DNA from 2 places in the Mucilaginibacter ginkgonis genome. Region 2 is predicted to be linked to the other one. Evidence: riboswitches for the same ligand, from Rfam matches in the RefSeq annotation. Region 2 holds a riboswitch; the other holds the start of a gene.
The links. A riboswitch is a leader RNA that binds a small molecule or an ion and turns the genes downstream of it on or off. The one in region 2 is predicted to bind S-adenosylmethionine.
Positions count from the first base shown of each region.

Region 1 (11,320 bases), 1.2 Mb from region 2:
TTTTCGCGTATGTAGTTTGCTAAAATACCGAGGTAACCCAATTCACCTTTCTCATATAACAATACACCTTCTTCAAATGAAATGCGCTCACTCCTGGATACCTTTGCAGCAATTTGCCTTAGGTCTTTGGCTAAGCGGGTATCATTAAGCAGTAGTTGTAATTGTTGTTCAGCGTGCATCAAAATCGCTTTGGATGGTACAAAAATAGCAATAATTGACGCGTTTGATTATCAATTTTATGTAACAAAAAGTTTGTACCGCCTGTCGACTTAATTTTAAATTCTTCTTTACTTTTGAACCATGCACAAAGAAACCATAGCCATACATGCGGGCAACCATACCGACGAAGGATCGCACGCGGTTATACAGCCCATTGTTATGTCAACCACTTTCGTTCGCGACGATGATGGTTCTACACCTAAGGGTTTTATTTATGGCAGGGCCGATAATCCAAATCGCGCGCAACTGGAAAAGGTGATTTGTGCGCTAGAAGGTGGTGCAGATGCGGCGGCATTTTCATCAGGCAATGCTGCGGGTATGACTATCTTTCAATCGCTAAAACCTGGTACACATATCATTGCTCCGGATGATATGTACCATGGTCTAAATAGCCAGCTAAAAGCCATGTTCAATGGTATTTTGGAGTTTGACTTTGTTGATTTGACAGATGCAAGCAAACTTGAGAGCTACATCAAACCAAATACAGGATTGCTCTGGATAGAGACGCCGTCTAATCCGCAGCTAAAAATTTCGGACATCAAAAGATTGACGCGAATTGCACACGAAAATAATATTAAAGTAGTGTGTGACAATACATTTGCATCACCTATCTGTCAATTGCCTTTAAGTTTAGGTGCTGACATTGTGATGTATTCAGCAACCAAATACTTTGGCGGTCATAGTGATATCACCGGTGGCGCATTGGTCACAGCAAAGAATGATGGTTGGTGGCAAAACATCCGCAATATTCAACAATTGGGTGGCGCCGTGCCGGCACCAATGGATTGTTATTTTTTAGTGAGAAGTATTAAGACATTGCCGTACCGTATGCGCGGACACGTTCACAACGCGCACTTGTTAGCCGAGTTTTTAGAGCAGCACCCAAAAGTTGAAAACGTAATGTACCCGGGGCTGCCTTCTCACCCGCAATATGAGTTGGCTAAAGAACAGATGCTAGCGTTTGGCGGCATGTTATCCTTCAACGTTAAGGGCGGCACAGAAAATGCCATAAAAGTGATACAAAGCGTGAGACTGTTTACCCGTGCAACCAGCCTGGGCGGAGTAGAAAGTTTGATAGAGCATCGCGCAGCCGTTGAGCCGCCTGATACTAAAACACCATGGAACTTACTGCGGGTGTCTGTAGGTCTCGAACATATAGATGACCTGATTGCCGATATAAGCCAGGCTTTAGATGAGATTTAAATGCCACGATTACGGTCTTTATGATCGTTAGGCTTTAACTCAGATTTGGTAACATCTCGCTCAAAATCTTGCTCGTCTTTTATATTACGCTGAATTAAAAGCACAATGAAAATGATAGCAGCTATGACAATAAGTATAGCTATCGGGTAATTTATTTGGGTGTCTATTTCAATGCTTTTTTATCTATGCAATAATTCTTCTTGCCAATTTTTGTTTGGCTAAGAAGATTAATCTTTTTGCAAGTTTCATTCATTTCTAAAGTGGTCCGAACGTAGACAAAAAATATTCTGCAAATTTTATTTGGATATTAAACTTTTTATCACATACCTTTGAAACATTATTTGGTAGCAATACCAGGATCAATCTCCAAATTGGTTTTTGATTTATAAAGAAGCGGCGAGAGAACAGGCTCTGACCCGCTGGCAACCCTTGACAACAAGAAGGTGCCAATTCCTGACCCGGCAAATAACACCGGGAAATATAAATGACAAAAATGGAAAAGCTAATTCACATCATCGGTCAATTTCTCAATCCTAAAAAGGATAACACTTTGGTTTTAATTCCCGTTAAAGCCCGCACTTGTATGTGCATTTGCTGTTGCTGCTGCTAATTAGCTAACACATTCCCTTTCAATTTTTCCCGGAACTGTGTGATGCCCTGCAAGGGGTGCGTCTCAATTTGTCTTAACTCAAATCTTTTAAAAATCTTAAAAATCTACGCAAAATGTCTGCAAACTTGAAATTCGAAACACTGCAATTACACGCGGGTCAGAGCCCCGATTCGGCAACTGGTTCACGCGCGGTACCAATTTATCAAACCACGTCTTATGTGTTTAAAAACGCCGAACATGGGGCTAACCTGTTCGCGCTTAAAGAATTCGGGAATATTTATACCCGTTTAATGAACCCAACAACAGATGTTTTTGAACAGCGCGTAGCCGCTCTTGAAGGTGGTGTGGCAGCTTTAGCAACCGGTTCGGGACAAGCAGCTCAGTTTATCGCGTTAAACAACATTTTACAAGCCGGAGATAACTTCGTTACCTCGCCATTTTTATATGGTGGTACTTACAATCAATTTAAAGTGGCCTTTAAACGCCTTGGTGTCGAAGTAAGGTTTGCTGCCGATGATTCTGCTGAAAACATCGAGCAGTTAATCGATGGCAACACCAAGGCTATTTATTTGGAAAGCATTGGCAATCCTGGCTTTAACATCCCTGATTTTGAGAAGGTTGCAGAAGTTGCCAAACGCCATGATATTCCATTGATAGTTGATAACACTTTTGGCGCGGCTGGTTACCTGGTAAAACCTTTGCAGCATGGAGCAAATGTTGTTGTCGAGTCGGCAACAAAATGGATAGGCGGCCACGGAACCAGCATTGGCGGCGTGATAGTAGATGGCGGCAACTACAATTGGGGCAACGGTAAATTCCCACAATTTACTGAGCCTGCCGAAGGCTACCATGGTTTAATATTCTCTGACGTATTTGGCGTAGGCAGTGATTTTGGTAACATCCAATATATCATTCGTGCCCGTGTAGAAGGTTTGCGCGATTTCGGTGCATCACTTTCGCCGTTCAATTCTTTCCTGTTACTTCAAGGCCTGGAAACATTGTCGCTGCGCGTGCAGCGCCATGTTGATAACGCCCTTGAATTGGCACAATGGTTAGAGCAGCAATCTATCGTATCTAAAGTAATTTATCCGGGCCTTACATCTTCACCTAACTACCAAAACGCAAAAAAGTACCTTAAAAACGGTTTTGGGGCGGTGCTTTCATTTGAACTAAATGGCGATAAGGAAAACGCCGGCAAAGTTATCGATGCACTGCAACTGGTAAGCCACCTCGCAAACGTGGGCGATGCCAAAACGCTGATCATTCAGCCTGCAGCAACCACGCATCAACAATTATCAGCCGAGGAGCAGCTATCTGCCGGGGTGACACCTACCCTGCTGCGCGTTTCTGTAGGCATTGAGCATATAGATGATATTAAGGCCGATTTTGAGCAAGCTTTTGCCAAAGTGAACGCCGGCGAACTTGAATTGGTGTAATTAGTTTTTTTATTGTTACTGCCTCTCCTCATGGTCAAGGTGAGGAGAGGTTTATTCTCTATGGACACACAAATTTATCAGCATGCAGAGCCGTTCATCTTAGAATCGGGCAAAAAGTTAAAAGGTTTGGAAATTGGTTACCACACCTACGGTACATTGAATACGCACCGGGACAACGTAGTGTGGGTTTGCCATGCGCTTACCGCCAATGCCGACGTTTTTGATTGGTGGAAAGGTTTATTCGGCGAAAATGACCTGTTTAACCCTGACGAACATTTTATAGTTTGCGCGAATATATTAGGGTCACCGTATGGCACAGATAACCCGCTAACTATCAATAACGAAACTTCAGAACCATACTACCTTAGCTTTCCTAAGTTTACGATACGTGATATTGTGCAAGCGCATCAATTACTAGCCGATAAGTTAGGTATCAACCAGATCAATATACTCATTGGGGGATCGTTAGGTGGGCAACAAGCATTAGAGTGGAGTATATTGGAACCTTCACGGATTAAAAACTTGGTACTGATAGCAACCAATGCCAAACATTCGCCCTGGGGCATAGCGTTCAATGAATCGCAGCGATTGGCTATTACTTCTGATCGCACCTTCTATGCTAATTCACCCGATGGTGGAGCAAAAGGTTTAAAGGCAGCACGCAGCTTCGCGCTTCTCTCTTATAGAAACTATAAAACATACGCAGTTACTCAACAGGAAGAAGAAGACAATAACTCAGACGGGTTCCGCGCTTCGTCATACCAGGGATACCAGGGCGAAAAATTGGTTAAACGCTTTAATGCTTATAGTTACTGGTATTTGACTAAAGCGATGGACTCTCACAATGTAGGCCGTAACCGCAAAGGTGTAGAGAAAGCCTTAAGCGCTATAACTGCTAAAACATTGGTCATCGGTATTAAAAGTGATTTATTATTTCCGATTGAAGAACAGCAGTATTTGTTTCAGCACATACCAAAAGCTGCCTTTGCAGAAGTTGATTCGTTTTACGGCCACGATGGCTTTTTAATTGAAACTGAAACTCTTACCAATATTATAACGTCTTTTTTTAAAGCGGATGTAAAGGGGAAAATCATAGATCTGCAGCAATCGGCCTAATATTTAAAATAAATTCAAAATATTGAAAACCGAGACTGTATCAACTACGTATATTGTACGATTGCCGTGTTTAGCTATTGCCGAGTTTACAAGGGGTCAGATAAGCAAAGCATTAAAATAGTATAGACGTTTCCGGTAATTTAAAGGGTTCCGCTTCTGCGGAACCCTTTGTCGTTAAGGCCCTCTGCCAACTCTCTATCCTATTCTTATATTTGTGACCAATAACCCGCTTCATAGTTAATGCTTAACAGTTTTAAGTTTCTGCTCAATAAATATGTAGTTACCGTTTTATGGTTTGGACTAAGTTTATTCGCGGTTATAAAGCAAGCCGCGGGGCATCAGATAAACAACTGGTTTATTTATAAATACGTTTTCATCAACCTTACCCACCACGAGAATTTATATACCCAGCAACCCGCCCATTTTTTTGACAGTAACCATTACGGACCTGTATTTGCATTGCTGATCGCCCCTTTCACCATCGTCCCGGATTTTGTTGGTGTTATCCTTTGGGTGATGTTCAACGCGTTAATGCTTTATATCGCGATAACGCAGCTGCCTCTAAAAGAAATCCTTAAAGTGCCAATCCTTCTGATTTGCGCGCATGAATTGATGACAGCATCGTTTAACGTGCAGTTTAATCCTACAATGACTGCGCTAATTATCATGAGCTATGTTTTTGTAAACCGCAAGCAAGACATCTGGGCTACGCTAATGATAGCCATTGGTATTTATATCAAACTTTACGGCATTGTAGGCCTTGCGTTCTTCTTCTTCTCTAAAGATAAACTCAAATTTATCTGGACTTTTCTTATGTGGATGGTGGTGCTATTTGTCGCGCCAATGCTCATCTCATCAAAAGACTTTGTGATTCAATGTTATCACGATTGGTATAACAGCCTCGCCCATAAGAACAACGAAAATACCGATTCGGTTATGCAGGATATTTCTGTAATGGGTATGATCCGGCGCATATTTGGCTTCCACAATTTGTCGAACGTGCTGGTCATCTTACCTGGTTTTGCGCTGCTGCTTATGGCTTATATCCGCACCAGGTTGTTTAATAACGTAAATTACCAATTACTACTGCTGTGTTCGGTGCTGCTGTTTACAGTTATTTTTAGTACCGGTTCCGAGTCGCCAACCTACATAATCGCCTTTACCGGTGTGGGTATTTGGTTTATGAACTTAAAACGGCCCGTAAGCGGATTTGAGATATTTTTGCTTGTCTTTGCGCTTATAATAACCAGTCTGTCACCCTCAGATCTGTTCCCTCAATCTGTCAATAGAAACTTCATAAGGCCGTACGCGTTAAAAGCCTTACCTTGCTTACTGATATGGTTAAAGATCATTCACGAAACCTTGACCCGAAAATTCAAACCGACAAATTCTACTGTTGCTGTCTGACATGAGAAAGAAGATATCTGTAATTATTCCTTCATTTAATGAGGCTGGCAATATAGAGGAATTGGCCCGCAGGCTTAGTGCAGTGCTGCAAACCATTAACTATGATTATGATGTAATATTTGTGGATGATGGCAGCAGCGACGGAACGCTTCAAAAGCTGCAAAACCTAAATGGCTTAGATAGCAACTTTTATTATCTTGAACTGTCGCGCAACTTTGGCCATCAGAATGCTTTAAAAGCAGGATATGATTTTGCCAACGGCGATGCCATCATTAGTATGGATGGTGATATGCAACATCCACCGGAAATGATCCCGCAGTTTATAGAGAAATGGGAAGAAGGTTTTGATGTGGTTTATACGCTTCGGGAATATCAGGATGAAACAACATATTTTAAGACTAAATCATCTGATCTGTTCTATAGTTTCATCAACTCGTTATCCGACACCAAACTTGAAAAGGGCACCGCAGATTTTCGCCTGATAGACCGTAAAGTGGCCAACGTGTTAAGCGAGCTCAATGAGAACGGGCTTTTTATGCGAGGACTTATTAAATGGTTAGGTTTTCGTCAATATGGCATCCGTTACACGGCAGATGCGCGTTTCTCAGGCAAAAGCAAATACACCTTAAAAAAGATGCTGCGTTTCGCTGTTGAAGGCGTGACTGCTTTTAGCGTACGACCGTTATACATCGCGACAGGCATTGGCTTATTCTTTTCTGCAGCTGCTATTTTGTATATTCCTTATATCCTCATCAGTTACTTTTCCGGGCATGTGGTATCGGGCTGGTCATCCTTATTGGCGACAGTGGTTTTCTTTGGCGGTGTACAATTAATGGTATTGGGTATTATTGGCACATACCTCGGTAAACTATTTATGCAGGCCAAGCAACGGCCAAATTATATAATCAGGTCGACCAACTTACCAGAAGTAAAAGATGATATTACTAAGCTTTGATATAGAAGAATTTGATATGCCGCTCGAGTACAACAGGCAAATCTCATTCGAAAAACAGTTGGACGTTTCTACCGAAGGCACTTACAAGATACTTAATATTTTAAAGAATCATTCCGTTAAGGCTACATTCTATTGCACAGCAAACTATGCTATGCACAAACCAGACGTGATCAACGCCATCTTAGAAGGTGGGCATGAAGTGGCATCACATGGTTATTATCATTCTGATTTTAAGCCTGAGCATTTGCTACAGTCAAAACTTAAACTCGAAGAGATTACCCAAAATCCAGTTATTGGTTACCGCATGGCGCGTATGATGCCTGTAGATGAGCGCGAGATAGAAAAAGCAGGCTACATATATAACTCTTCTATCAATCCGACGTGGCTGCCCGGCCGGTATAATAACTTTAGTAAACCACGCACGTGGTTTAAGTTCCATAATGTACTTCAATTACCATCGTCGGTTTCACCATTGGTCCGCTTTCCGTTGTTTTGGTTAAGCTTTCACAATCTGCCAATGGGTTTGCTTAAATTTTTATGCAAAACCACGCATAAAAAAGATGGCTACTTGAGCTTGTATTTTCATCCGTGGGAGTTTACAGATCTGGATAAACCTGATGAATACAATTTCCCAGGTTACGTGGTTAAAAACACCGGAGAGGCTTTTGTGAAACGTATTGATGACTTTATTGCCTGGGCAAAAAGCATGGTTTACGGATTTCAGCGCACTGATGATTTTGTTATGCAGTTGCGCAAATAATTTACCGCATGTCGAAGTTATTCCGACATCCGAAAGGCAAATTGTTGGCCAATCTCAAAAAGTCTTTAACTTATATCTGTTTGTTGATATCCCAAGACTCCAGATAGTCTGATACTTTTTTGATAAAAGCACCACCAAGAGAACCATCAACTACGCGGTGATCGTATGATAAAGACAGGAACATCATATGGCGAATGGCTATTACGTCACCTGATGGGGTTTCTACAACCGCCGGTTTCTTTTTAATAGCGCCTATTGCAAGGATAGCGACCTGTGGCTGATTGATGATTGGTGTACCCATCAGGTTACCGAAGGTGCCAACGTTGGTGATTGTAAAAGTACCATCTTGTATTTCCTCGGGCTTCAATTTATTTTTTCGAGCCCGGTCTGCCAAGTCATTTACTGCCTTGGCGAGGCCAACTAAGCTTAATTCGTCTGCCTTTTTAATAACCGGCACAATAAGATTACCGCTTGGCAGCGCTGTAGCCATACCTATATTAATGTTCTTCCGTTTGATGATGTTGTAACCATCAACAGATACATTGATCATTGGTAAAGCACGGATAGCGTAAGTAACTGCTTCGACAAATATTGGTGTAAACGTTAGTTTACTGTCTTCGCGTTGTTCAAAAACCTTTTTAGCCTTTTCACGCCATGCCACAAGATTTGTCACATCCACTTCTATAAATGAGGTAACATGCGGCGCACTATGCTTACTGTCAACCATGTGGTCGGCAATTAAACGGCGCATGCGGTTCATTTCTATGATCTCGTCCTCGCCGCCAACAGAGACCGCCTTTTTTTGCGGTACGTCGTCAGCTTTTGGAGCTGATGATGGCTGCTGAGCAGCTTCGTTTTGCGGATAAGCCCCCGGCATAATTATCTGCGGATAAAATACATACGGTGGCGGCTGTTGCTGATAAGCAGGTTGTTGCTGATATGTTTGCGGTTGTGATACTTGCGGTTGGCTCCTAACAGGCTGCTGCGCGGCGTTTGGCTCAGCAGCAGGTGCTTGTGTTTGTTGAACGGACTCAGGTTGCGGAGCGGGTGCTGATTCCTGCTGCGATCTTACTGCAGCAGGTGCTGATGCTTGTGGCGCAGACTGAGGAGTTTCGCTTACTTGTTGCTGAGGTGCAACCTTTTTGCTTTGCAGATAGTTAAGCAGGTCGTCTTTGGTGAGGCGGCCTTCAGAACCCGTACCCGGTATATTGGCGAGATCGTTTATGTCAATGCCTTCGCGGCTGGCAATACTTTTTACAAGCGGCGAATAAAATCTGCCGGACTTACTGCCGCCATTGCTATCTGCTTTGGCTGCTGCTTTATTTTGCAGCTGATCTATACCCGGTATTTGAGCCGACTTAACAGGCTCTGCTTGCGGAGCAGGTGCAGGAGAAGATACTATAGGTTGCGATGCCGGAGCTGATTGCTCTTGAACGGTCGGCGCAGCTACATGTGCTGGTTGCGCTGCAGGCGCGGTGGATTGAGCGGCACCGGTTTGTATAACGGCAAGCGGAGAGCCAACTTGTACTACATCATCTACCTTATACAATTGCTGGCTTAGTACCCCCGCCACAGGCGACGGAACTTCGGAGTCAACTTTATCCGTAGCGATCTCTAACACAGCCTCATCTGCCTCAATGGTATCGCCAGGGTTTTTCAGCCATCTTATCACGGTTGCTTCTGCAACACTCTCCCCCATTTTTGGCAATAACAATTGGTAGTCAGACATTGGTAACGATAGAATATTGATGGCTCAAAAATAAGGCTTTCCTTAATTTTTAATTAACATCCTGCAATAAAGTATTCAACATTCCGAGGGCCGCTATAGCAGTCCTTTCAATGTTTTGCAGGCGCTTAGAGCCGAATGTGAATTTCTTGACCACGGTTTTTCCACATTTTGCAACACCTATCCAGACAGTGCCTACGGGCTTATCGGGGAGGCCTCCACCAGGCCCGGCAATACCCGTAACGGCTATCGCATAGTCAGATTTAAAGTTCAGCAACGCACCCTCCACCATCTCGGTAACGGTTTGTTCACTTACTGCACCGTGCTGCCAAAGCGTTTCATTTTTCACACCAAGCAAACTTTCTTTAAGCTCATAAGAATATGAAACTGCGCCGCCAAAAAATACTGCTGATGATCCAGGATGCCTGGTGAACAGATGGGATATGTATCCGCCTGTACAGCTTTCTGCAACAGATAAAGTTTGCCCGCGTTCGGTTAGTTGGTTTAGTATCGCTTTCTCCAGAGCTACATCATCTTCGGCAACAACAACGTTTTTCACCCGATCTACTATGAGTTTGTAATAGTCGCCGATTTCTTGTTCAAGCGTTCCCCCAGCATCCTCATAGCCGCTTAAACGTAATCTCACCTGGCCAAGTTTTGGCAGATAGGCAAGTTTGATATGTGCCGGCAGGCTGTCTTCGATATCCGCGATACGCTCTGCTAAAAAAGATTCACCCTCGCCAACGGTTAAGATGGTTCTATGAATAACTTTTGGAAGTTTAAAACGCTGTTCCAGTCTCGGGATAACAGTTTCATCCATCATATATTCCATTTCGAATGGAACACCCGGCATGGAGATATAAATTTTGCCCTCATGTTCAAACCACATGCCCGGGGCTGTACCGTTATTATTCGGGATCACCTCACAATTTTCGGGCACATGGGCTTGTTTAATATTCACGTCCAGCAATGGACGGTTGTATCTGGCGAAAATGCGTCTTACATTCTCGAGGGCGCCGTCGTCCTGTTTAAAACCAACATTAAAGTATTGCGCCAGTGTTTTTTTGGTGATGTCGTCCTTAGTCGGGCCAAGTCCACCAGTTATCAGAATGACATCCGCGCGTTTATGCGTCTCCGCCAAAGCGGTAAGAATGTGATCGGCATCATCAGAAACGGACGATATTTGCTTTACCCTTATACCCACCGAATTTAGGCGGGTGGCCATCCATGCCGAGTTGGTATCAACTATTTGCCCTATTAATATTTCGTCGCCAATGGTAATGATCTCTGCTAACATGTATTAGTAATACGGATTATAGAACTGATTGTTGGTGTAATCGTTGCGTTTACTCAATTTCAGGTCCTGCAGTATTGACGCTTTAACCCTTAGTGTTGCTGTGTACATCTTCAAATAACCAAAAGGTATCCACTGGATGGACAGGTCCCAACAATGCAAATCGCGGTAGATACCAAACTGAGCGGTACTTAATGTTTGCTTGCGAATATCAACGTCAGAATAATAAGTTATCTTCCACTTTGGAGTGATGCTTACGTCGCCGCGCAGCTGCATGGTATTGGTAACACTGGTGCCTAAATAATTTAAGAGCGAGTAATTAAACGTATAGCTTACGTTGACATTCCATGGCACGTTAAAGTCCACAAACGCGCTTTGATCCTGGTTGATAAGCGAAAGACGTTCGGCTTGTTCCGGAGTAAGGCCTTGCAATGGCGCATTATTTACACCCTGCCCCCTGTTGGCAACCGTTTTAGCCCGTGAATTAAAGCTAATGTTTGCGGAGGCGAAGAAATTGGTGAGCTTCGGAATAGCGTATTGGTCTTTAACTATCGGGTATCTGCCTATCTGGTTATTAGATATCGAATCCCGCAG
Region 1 covers NZ_CP066775.1:1,472,067-1,483,386, forward strand. The annotation lists gene mqnE (aminofutalosine synthase MqnE) at 1-179, opposite strand, end outside; gene GO620_RS06875 (trans-sulfuration enzyme family protein) at 301-1,422, shown strand; SAM riboswitch class I at 1,803-1,909, shown strand; gene GO620_RS06880 (O-acetylhomoserine aminocarboxypropyltransferase/cysteine synthase family protein) at 2,146-3,468, shown strand; gene GO620_RS06885 (homoserine O-acetyltransferase family protein) at 3,529-4,584, shown strand; gene GO620_RS06890 (glycosyltransferase family 87 protein) at 4,825-5,991, shown strand; gene GO620_RS06895 (glycosyltransferase family 2 protein) at 5,993-6,946, shown strand; gene GO620_RS06900 (polysaccharide deacetylase family protein) at 6,927-7,706, shown strand; gene GO620_RS06905 (dihydrolipoamide acetyltransferase family protein) at 7,777-9,435, opposite strand; gene GO620_RS06910 (competence/damage-inducible protein A) at 9,485-10,729, opposite strand; gene GO620_RS06915 (putative LPS assembly protein LptD) at 10,733-11,320, opposite strand, start outside.
Region 1: it holds a riboswitch for S-adenosylmethionine, as region 2 does, so the genes downstream of both, GO620_RS06880 (O-acetylhomoserine aminocarboxypropyltransferase/cysteine synthase family protein) here and metH (methionine synthase) in region 2, are expected to answer to the same signal.

Region 2 (11,320 bases):
TATCATATTCGATCTGGGCGCCGTGCTCATCGACTGGAACCCTGTTTACTTATACCGCAAATTGTTTACAGACGAAACTGCCATGCAGCATTTCCTGACAAACATTGTTACATCAGAATGGAATGAGGAGCAGGATGCCGGCCGCAGTTTGCATGAGGCTACCGAACTTTTACTAAGCCAATACCCGGAACACGAAGAAAATATTCGCGCGTTTTATGGCCGCTGGGAAGAAATGCTTGGCGGGCCTATCCCAGAAACCGTCGAACTTTTCAGAAAACTGAAAGCCAGTGGCAATTACAAGATCTACGCGCTGACCAACTGGTCGGCAGAGACATTTGGCATTGCTATGGAACGGTATGATTTCTTGGGCTGGTTTGATGGCATCGTGGTTTCGGGCGAGGAGAAAGTGCGAAAACCCTATCCTGAGTTTTATCAGGTACTACTTAACCGCTACAGCGTAAATCCGGCTGAAGCTTTATTTATTGACGACAACTTGCGTAATGTAAAAGCCGCGAAAGAGCTAGGCATCCCATCCATACATTTTACCTCGCCCGAGGCGTTACACGCCGAGTTTGCAGAAGTTTACGGCATAAAAATTTAACAAGGAGTTAGCCAGCCTCCTTTCAAAGGAGGTTTGGGATGAGGCCATATGATCTTCCGATTAGACAACCGCTTGCTGTTTCCCAACCCCGAACTTGCTGAAGAGGATGGCCTGCTCGCAGTAGGCGGCGATCTGTCGCCGGAGCGGTTAATGCTCGCTTATCGCAGCGGTATCTTCCCCTGGTATAGTGATGATACGCCCATCCTTTGGTACTCGCCGCACGAACGTTTTGTATTAAAACCTGCCGAACTGAAGATATCCAAAAGCATGCGGCAGGTAATTAATTCGGGCAGGTTTAAAGTTACAGTCGACACTGCATTTTCTGATGTCATAGCTGCTTGTGCAACGGCACCCCGTGAAGGTCAGGACGGTACCTGGATAACTGAAGATATGCAGGCAGCATACACCGATCTACACCAATTAGGCTACGCCCATTCTTACGAAGTTTGGCAGGATTGTGATTTAGTTGGCGGATTGTATGGTGTTGCCGTTGGCAAAGTATTTTGTGGTGAGAGCATGTTCGCAAAAGTCAGCAATGCATCCAAATTGGCATTAGTTGCTTTAACCCATTCCGGCTTGTATGATCTGATAGACTGCCAGGTATATACCGGGCACCTGGAATATTTGGGTGCAAAAATGATAAGTAGAGTGGAGTATATGGGGTATTTAAGTTCAGCGAGCAATATCCCATAATATAATTTCCGATGTAAATTTTACTTTTCTTGGCCGTTAAGAAAAGTAACCAAAAGAACTCGCGGCTGCACCGTGAGCTACATAGTTGCTGCAAGCTTCAGTGTCTGTGGTTGCCGCACACGCTGATGCCGCATTTTTCGATTATGGAAAACCAGTGCCAACAGTTTCTCTTTATTCCAACATCAGCGCACAGCTTCGGTGATAAATATTTTGCGCTACTGAGGGCTTGTGTAATGATGAGCGTGAGGTGTCATGCTGAGGCTCTCGAAGCATTGCAGGGCAAAGGCCTTGTGCGGCAAAAGAAGCCTTGCGCTGACTTAGCATTTTGGTTACTTTGTTGCTAAGACAAATTAACGAGCTTTAGCGGCGAATGAGCGCTATAAAATAAATGTTCTTTGAGATGCCGAATCGATCCCGATAGTGATCGGGACGGCATGACTGCACGAAGGACTTTTTGTGAGAAGCCTTGTAACAATCAATCCAAATTTCAATCTTACATTCACAAACCGACCCCTATATGAGTGACGATACTTTTCTTTTAAATGTACAGGGCCTTTATGTAAGCTACGGCAATTTTAAAGCCGTGCAGGACATTAGCTTCAGCGTACAGCAAGGCGAAATATTTGGTCTGCTTGGCCCCAACGGCGCCGGCAAAACCAGTACCTTGAGCGCGATAGAAGGCCTGATAAAATTCGACGCCGGCAGCATAACCGTTGACGGTTATGACGTTTTGAAAGACCCTTTGCACGCTAGGGCAGCCATGGGTGTTCAACTGCAATCTACCAGTTTCCAACCCGAGTTAAATGTTACCCAAATACTGCAGCTGTTTGGCGGTATTTATGGCGTTGATATGAACCGCGACAAACTGCAAAGCATATTGCGCGATATACAACTTGAAGACGCCGCGCATAAAAAATTTAGTCAGCTTTCAGGCGGGCAGCAGCAGCGTGTATCGTTGGTTATTGCAACCATACATAACCCACGTTTGGTAATGCTTGATGAGCCTACAACAGGCCTGGACCCGCAATCGCGCAGGCAACTGTGGGAGCGTATAGAAGCCATCCGCGGGCAGGGGCATTCGGTACTCTTAACTACCCACTCTATGGAAGAGGCGGAAGCGGTGTGCGACCGTATCGCTATTGTCGATCACGGGAATATTTTAACCATAGACACCCCGCAAAACCTGATAGACAGACACCGCGACGACCCTGAAGTTATCGCGGTATCCCGCCGCGGAAAGGTAACCTTAGAAGACGTTTTCATTGCATTAACCGGCCGCGCTGTTCGCGCTTAAAATCATTATCATGGCTACAATTGTACCTAAATCATCTAGTGCGTTTTTTACACTGCTGCGTGCAGATTTTGCTATTTTGAAAGCTAACAGGCGGTCGGCAGTGCTGGCAATCGCGGTGCCTGTTATCATCCTTATTTCCTGGAAGGGGCTGGTGCCTAAGTTTGGCGGGGCCTACGTGCTGTCAGGCGCAATTACTTTCGGGTTGATGGCCATCGGGTTGATGGGCTATTCCATTACTGTCGCCCGCGACCGTGATAAAGGCATCTTCCAGCGCTTGCGAGTGGCACCAGTGCCAACCTGGGCTATCATGGCCAGCAGGTTAACAGTGCAGCTATTCATGATCATGGTGTTGTCGCTGCTTATTTTCATATTAGGCAACGCTAATGATGGCATCACTTTGCAGCCAAAGGCTTATGTGTTCGCTTTCTTTGTGGCCATTTTAGGCGGCGCTGTTTACCTGGCGTTGGGGCAGCTAATTGTTGGGCTGATTAAAAACCCCGAGACCGTTAACGCCACCTCCCGTTTGGTTTACATGGTATTCATCCTGGTAGGCATGCTGGGCGAGTTGAAGCTTTTGGATTTTAAAGGCAAAAACTTCGAGATACGCATTAGCGACTACGTGCACTACTCACCTTATGGTGCGGTGAAAATGATGCTGGCAGCAAGTATGGCGCCCGACACCTGGAGCAGGGATACGACAACCGCATTGCTGCTTTCTATCGGTTACGCTGTAATATTTGCAGCTATCGGCATTAAAATGTTTAAGTGGAATACCAAGTAACCCGGCGGGTGTAGCCGCGTTGTTACAAAAGTTTTTCTAAACTATTGCGGCTGCTGCTTGTCATAATTTGCAAATACTCGAAAAACTAAAATGCAGATTATGAAAAAGCTATTGTTTGTGTTGGCGCTTGCAGCAAGCACCCTCACCTTTAAACAAGCCGATGCCCAATTAAGGGTAAGCCTTAATTTCAATATCGGTAACCAGCCTGCCTGGGGACCAACCGGCTATGACCGTGCAGACTATTACTACCTGCCCGACATTGATACTTACTACTCTGTAAATAACCACGACTACGTTTATAACAATGGCGGACAGTGGATCCATTCAGGGTCATTGCCTGCACGTTATAGCAACTACGACTTGTATAACGGATACAAAGTAGTAGTAAACGAGCCAAACCCATGGTTACATGCGGCTACCTATCGTACTAAATATGCAGGCTACCGTGATCGACGCGGACAAGCGGTAATTCGCGATAGCCGCGATAACAAATACCGCAACCATTGGAATGGTCCGGGTAACAACGGTAGGGGTAATGCTTATGGTCATGACAGGGATCACGGTAGAGGCCATGACGACCACGGTCGCGGGCATCATTAATTAAGAGTAAACTTAGATAGAAAAGGCTTCCGAAAGGAAGCCTTTTTTGTTAGAGAAACCCAAATATTACTGACATGATTGCGTTAGTGTAACATGTTACACTTTCTCTAACAATACTTACTTATTGGTATCTGACCGTATTTTGTCAGCATTGTAACGGGTTGATTATCAACAAAGCAAAATCGTGTCAGTGTTTCACACTTGCCCGTTGTAACCAAAAAGTGTAACACAACTGTTTCAGGTGTTACACTGACAAAATCGTGTCAGAAGTGCGCTAAAAGTAATTTGCAAAGATAAGCCCGGCTTATTTTCCGGTAACAGCAAGCGCTCTCTGTATGGCGGTATCATTATGGTTCAACACCTTAAAGTATGCGGCATCGCCCCATTTAAATCGTGCAGCAAAGGCCTTTAGGTACAATTTGATATACAGCCTGGCAATCCTGATCTCGCGCGAGTCCATTTCCTTTAAAGTCCGGGAGGCATAGAGTATAAAATCATCAACACGTCCGTCGGTTACTATGTATTTGTCGATGTACGCTGGCAGGTCATCGTAGCGGGCAAGTATGGGCTGCTGTTTGTCAATAGTGTAAGCTGTAAACAACTGCGCATGGGCTAACTCGCCAAGTAGTTTGGTATAGATGGCGGTATCCTGCGGTACGAAAATGTCGGGCGTTATACCGCCTCCCCCAAAAACCTTCTTTCCGGATAATGTGTAATACGCATGCTTTTTAAGCGATGTATCGGCAAGGCTACTATCGGCAGATGTCATTTCACCCTTTTCCCTGCGCTGCTTAATTTCGTCGCGGTAATCGTCTGCACCGTCTTTATAAGATTTCTGAATAGACCTGCCCGATGGGGTATAATACCTTGCCACGGTAAGGTTCATGGCAGAACCATCGGCAAACGGGAATTGCTGCTGTACCAAACCCTTGCCAAAAGACCGGCGGCCTATAATAATCGCTCTGTCAAGGTCTTGCAAGGCACCGGCCACTATCTCGCTCGACGATGCGGAGTACTCGTCTATCAGCACGGCAATTTTACCTGTTTTAAAAATGCCAGCATCGGTCGAAAAATAGTTAGCACGTTTTTCATGCTCGCCCTTGGTGTAAACTATCAGTTCGTCCTTTGGCAGAAACTCATCGGCAAGGCTGGTTGCCGCATCAAGGTAGCCGCCCCGGTTTCCCCGCAGATCAAGCACAAGGTTTTTAGCGCCCAACTTTTTAAGCGGTAATACAAACGCCCTGAAATCGCTGTCGGTAGTGTTGGCAAAACGACTGAACTTTACATAAGCAGTTGTTTTGTTCAGCAGGTAAGCTGCTTCTAAACTGCTTAAAGGCACTACGCCGCGGGCAATAAAATGCTGTCCGGGCTTGTTATCAGCCAAGTGCATAACGGTCATCTCTACTTTGTTGCCTGCGTTTTTGCGCAGTAAGGCGTTAATTATGGCTGTAGTAGCTTTCGCGCCCGATGCTTTTTTGTAATTGATGGTCAGCACCCGATCGCCGTTTTTGATACCTGCCACAGCTGCGGGGCTTTTCGCGTAAACCTGTGTAATGAACATGGTATCGCGCATTAGCAAATACTCTATGCCTATACCATTAAAATGCCCTTCAAGCCGTTCATTCACCGCCATGGCCTGCTGCCTGCGCAGGTAAACAGAGTGAGGGTCCAGGCTTTGCAGGATGTTCGTAATGGCATCGGCTTCAATGGTATCGCCGTTCACCTTGTCAACGTAATGCTTTTTGATGATCAGCAGCGCGCTGTCTATCTTATGACTGCCGGCAACCTGCCTGGCTACAATGCCCCGCCCGTTGATCATGAGCCCGATAGCAACCCCGGCAAGCAGAATAATCAGTGAACGGAATATGACCGACGCGGCGTGTTTCATGGGTGATGTGACCGGCAAATGTACATGTTGCTTTGCTTAACATCTAATTAATAATGAAGCATAACCGTGTATTGAATTTTTTGTTGAATTTTGCGTTTTAACTATCGTAATGGAAAACACTACCGAGAAAGATTCGCTGTATACCGACCTTGATAAAATGTCTGTAGCAGAACTGCTGCAGCACATGAACGAGCAGGACCAAACCGTACCATTAGCCGTTGCCAAAGCCTTGCCACAATTGGAAAAATTGGTTGACGTGGTTGCCGACCGAATGAGCAAAGGTGGACGCTTATTCTACATTGGCGCCGGTACCAGCGGCCGTTTGGGCGTGGTTGACGCCTCTGAATGTCCGCCTACATACGGCGTTCCGTTCGACTGGGTAGTAGGTATCATTGCAGGCGGTGATACAGCCATCCGCAAAGCTGTTGAATTTGCAGAGGATGATGCCAACCAGGCGTGGAATGACCTACAGGAATTTAATATTACCGCGAGCGATGTAGTGGTGGGCATAGCGGCATCGGGCCGTACACCCTATGTTATCGGCGGCCTGGCAACGGCCAACCTTAATGGTATTGCAACGGGCTGCATAGTTTGCAACGCGGGCAGCCCCGTAGCGGCAGAAGCGCAGTACCCTGTGGAAATAGTTACCGGCCCCGAGTTTGTGACCGGCAGTACCCGCATGAAGGCAGGCACCGCGCAAAAGCTTGCATTAAATATGCTGAGCACCAGCGTGATGATAAGGCTGGGCCGTGTTAAGGGCAACAAAATGGTAGATATGCAGTTAACAAATCATAAGCTGGTTGACCGTGGCACACGCATGGTAATGAATGAAACCGGGCTTGATGAAGCTACAGCTGCTGCATTGCTGAAAGAGAACGGCAGTGTGCGTAAAGCGGTAGAAGCACACCTAAAATAATGTGCGGATAGGAGGATGTGCAGATGTGCAAACGAGTCTGTGGATCTGGTAAAGGGATAATATAATTTGCACAATCTGCACATTTGCAAATTAGCACATAGAATAATGCACGAGATAGAACCATATTACCGGTGGCGGGATGACTATATAGCGGCAGAGGACGAAAATTCGCCGTTCTATGCTACGCAGTATAATGAGTTTGAGTTTGATAAACAGGTGTATAACTATTTACTGCATCCGCAGTGGGATTCGTTCGGGTCTAATACGCTTTACCTAAAAGTGATCTTTGTCGACTATGACCGGGGTTACGCAGTGATAGAATTTATCGGCGAGTGGAACGACGCCATCAACAATGATGTGATGCTGATGAAGCGCGAACTGATTGACCTGATGATGGACCAGGGTGTAAACAAGTTTTTGTTAATAGGCGAAAACGTACTGAACTTTCACGCCAGTGATGACTGTTACTACGAAGAATGGTTCCAGGAAGCAGAAGATGGCTGGATAGCCGGCATCAATTTCCGCGAGCATGTGATACAGGAATTTAAACGCAGCAACATTGACTATTACATTAATTTTGGCGGCGCTTTAGATGAATTAAACTGGCGATCGCTGCGCCCGCTGCAGTTTTTCAAACTGGTTGAAGAGCAGTTAACCCGCAGGCTCAATTAATCTTTTTTTCATAAAAATAATCTAACTTAGGATAAAATAAAACTATAAATGGATAACAATTCAAATAACTATTACGATCCAAACGTAATTCAGCTCGACGATTCGCAAGCTAATGTACGCCGCCATATGGCGAGTGTATTTTTGTGGATGTTTGTTGCCTTGGGCATCTCGGCTTTTTGTGCTTATGCTTTCGCCACTACACCTGCGCTATTAAAGGTATTAGTGAATACGGAAACCGGCGGTTTAAGTGGTTTAGGCTATGTTGCCTTGTTTGGCCCGCTGGCGTTTGTGATGATCATGTCTTTTGGCATCAACCGCATTTCATATCCGGTACTGGCACTGTTGTTTATTGCCTATTCTGCGTTAATGGGTGTTAGCCTTAGCTTTATACTGCTGGCTTACACATCCGCGTCTGTGCTTAGTATGTTTGTTACCGCATCGGCGCTTTTTGGGGTTATGGCCATTGCGGGTTATACCACTCATCAAGACCTAACCAAATTCGGCTCGCTAATGATAGTCGGTTTGGTTGGTGTGCTTATAGCAACCGTCGTAAATATGTTTATGCACAATCAAGGGTTAGACATGGTTATTAGTTATGTTGGGGTAGCCGTGTTTATTGGCCTGACAGCTTATGACGTTCAAAAGCAAAAGCGCATTGGCCAGGGTATTGAATTTGGTAGTGCCTCCGGTAAAAAATTAGCCTTAATGGGCGCATTAAATCTTTACCTCGATTTCGTAAATATGTTCCTGTTCCTGCTGCGCATCTTCGGGCGCCGCAGATAATAAATAACTAAGGATGTTCTTAAAAGCCTTCGACAAGAGTTGAGGGCTTTTTCCTTTTATGGATCTTATTAAAGTGAGTAATTAATTGTCAAAGGGCAAGTAAACGGCTATGGCAGTGTGGCCGGCTTGAGTTGTTTGTAAATCATCAGTTTAAGGATTATTTTTGTCACGCTTATAAAGAAAGACGGAGGGATTAGACCCTGCGAAGTCTTAGCAACCTGTGCCAACAAGGTGCTGCATTCTACTCACAACGGTTGAGAAAGATAAGCGGATGCCGGTTTAATAACGGCTTTCTAAATAAGCATTTAACAGATATGAGATTTGAGATATGAGATGTGAGATTTCGCGTCGAGTAGAAAAATTTTCATCAACTGTTTTTAGATATAGATCTGGTATGAGGCATGTGTCTCAAACCTCAAATCTAATATCTCACATCTAAGAACATGGATATTAAACAAGAACTGGAGAAACGTATTTTAGTTATAGACGGTGCTATGGGTACCATGATACAGCGATATGATCTTACCGAAGCAGATTTCCGTGCAGAGCGGTTTAAGGATCATCCAAGCGATCTGAAGGGTAATAACGACCTGTTAAATTTGACCCGCCCCGATGTTATCAAAGCCATACATACCGAGTATCTTACGGCCGGTGCAGATATTATTGAGACCAACACGTTCAGTACCCAACGCATCTCCCTGGCCGATTATCACATGGAAGACCTGGCTTATGAATTAAGCTACGAAGGTGCACGCATTGCCCGTCAGGCAGTTGACGAATGGATGGAAAAGCATCCGGGCGTTGCCAAATTTGTTGCCGGTGCGGTTGGCCCTACCAATCGAACCGCTTCTTTGTCGCCCGATGTAAATGACCCGGGCTATCGTGCTGTTACTTTTGATGATTTGGCCGGGGCTTATTACGAACAAATACGCGGCCTGGTTGATGGCGGCAGCGATGTGCTGTTGATCGAAACGATATTTGATACCCTTAACGCCAAAGCTGCATTATTTGCCGCAAACAGATATGCGGAAGAATCCGGCAAGAAGTTGCCGCTAATGATATCGGGTACCATAACAGATGCTTCCGGCCGTACGCTTTCGGGCCAAACGGTAGAGGCGTTCTGGAACTCGGTCCAGCATGCTAATTTGCTTTCGGTTGGGTTGAATTGTGCTTTAGGTGCCAAAGATATGCGCCCGCATATAGAAGAACTTTCTGAAAAAGCCGATGTATTTGTATCGGCTTACCCCAACGCCGGCCTGCCAAATGAGTTTGGCGGATATGATGAGATGCCGCATGAAACCGCGCACCTTGTAGATGACTTCCTGAAATCGGGCTTCGTAAATATAGTTGGCGGATGCTGCGGTACCACACCCGATCATATCCGCTGCATTGCCGAAAAGGCGAGGCAAACCCAGCCACGCAAAAAGCCGGTTGCAGAACCTCATATGCGCCTCAGCGGGTTAGAGTCTGTAACCGTTACACCAGAAAGTATTTATGTAAACGTTGGCGAGCGTACCAACATAACAGGGTCTCCTAAATTTTCGAAACTTATCCTTTCAGAGAATTATGAGGAAGCACTAACCGTAGCCCGCCAGCAGGTAGAAGGCGGCGCGCAGGTAATAGACATCAACATGGACGAGGGTATGATAGACTCTGAAGCCGTGATGGTAAAGTTTCTGAACCTGATAGCATCTGAACCTGATATTGCCAAATTGCCCATCATGGTCGACTCGTCTAAATGGAGCGTGATCGAGGCCGGGCTTAAGTGTTTACAGGGAAAGGGCATTGTTAACTCGATCTCCCTTAAAGAGGGTGAAGAAAAATTTAAAGAGTATGCCCGCAAAATATTATGCTACGGCGCTGCGACAGTTGTAATGGCTTTTGATGAACAAGGCCAGGCAGATTCATACAATCGCCGGATAGAGATATGTAAACGCTCTTACGATATACTGGTTAACGAAATTGGTTTCCCTCCTCAAGACATCATCTTCGACCCGAACATCTTAACTGTTGCTACAGGGTTAGAAGAACATAACAACTACGCGGTAGACTTTATTAACGCTACCCGCTGGATAAAAGAAAACCTGCCCTATGCTAAAGTTAGCGGCGGTGTGAGTAATATTTCTTTCTCATTCCGTGGTAACAACACTGTGCGCGAGGCTATGCACTCGGCATTTTTGTACCATGCCATAAAAGCAGGCATGGACATGGGCATTGTAAACGCCGGGATGCTGGAAGTATATGAAGAAATAGAACCCGAACTGCTGAAAAAGGTAGAAGACGTATTGCTTAACCGCCATCCCGAAGCTACCGAGCGTTTGGTTGAATATGCAGATACAATAAAGTCTAAAGGCAAAGAGATTGTGCGTGATGAGGCCTGGCGAAACGAGCCGGTTGAATCGCGGTTATCACACGCGCTGGTAAAAGGTATCATCGAATACCTCGACGCCGATGTGGAAGAGGCGCGGCAAAAATACGCCCGCCCGCTCGAGGTAATAGAAGGCCCGCTGATGGATGGCATGAACATAGTAGGCGACCTTTTTGGCGCCGGCAAAATGTTTCTGCCGCAGGTAGTAAAGTCGGCACGTGTAATGAAAAAGGCTGTTGCTTACCTGCTGCCGTTTATTGAAGAAGAGAAATTAAAGAATCCGCATGCCGGAGGCAAATCAACTGCCGGAAAGATATTGCTGGCAACCGTAAAAGGTGATGTGCATGACATCGGCAAAAACATAGTAGGCGTTGTACTGGCTTGTAATAACTTCGAGGTAATAGACCTTGGCGTAATGGTGCCCGCTCAACGTATTTTAGATGAAGCCAAAAAACAAGAGGTTGATATAATCGGCCTTAGCGGTTTAATTACACCTTCTTTGGACGAGATGGTGCATTTTGCCAAAGAAATGGAACGCGAGAATATGAATATTCCGCTGATAGTAGGCGGGGCAACCACATCGCGTATACATGCGGCGGTAAAGATCGCGCCTAATTATTCGGGTGCTGCCATACACGTACTTGATGCGTCGCGAAGCGTTACCGTTTGCAGCAGCCTGATGAATGCCGAGCAACGACAGCCATATATCAAGTCTGTTAAGCTT
Region 2 covers NZ_CP066775.1:2,719,481-2,730,800, reverse strand. The annotation lists gene GO620_RS12725 (HAD family hydrolase) at 1-601, shown strand, start outside; gene aat (leucyl/phenylalanyl-tRNA--protein transferase) at 650-1,294, shown strand; gene GO620_RS12715 (ABC transporter ATP-binding protein) at 1,812-2,588, shown strand; gene GO620_RS12710 (ABC transporter permease) at 2,599-3,369, shown strand; gene GO620_RS12705 (hypothetical protein) at 3,469-3,969, shown strand; gene GO620_RS12700 (S41 family peptidase) at 4,274-5,857, opposite strand; gene murQ (N-acetylmuramic acid 6-phosphate etherase) at 5,967-6,773, shown strand; gene GO620_RS12690 (hypothetical protein) at 6,879-7,445, shown strand; gene GO620_RS12685 (Bax inhibitor-1/YccA family protein) at 7,494-8,228, shown strand; SAM riboswitch class I at 8,398-8,498, shown strand; gene metH (methionine synthase) at 8,672-11,320, shown strand, end outside.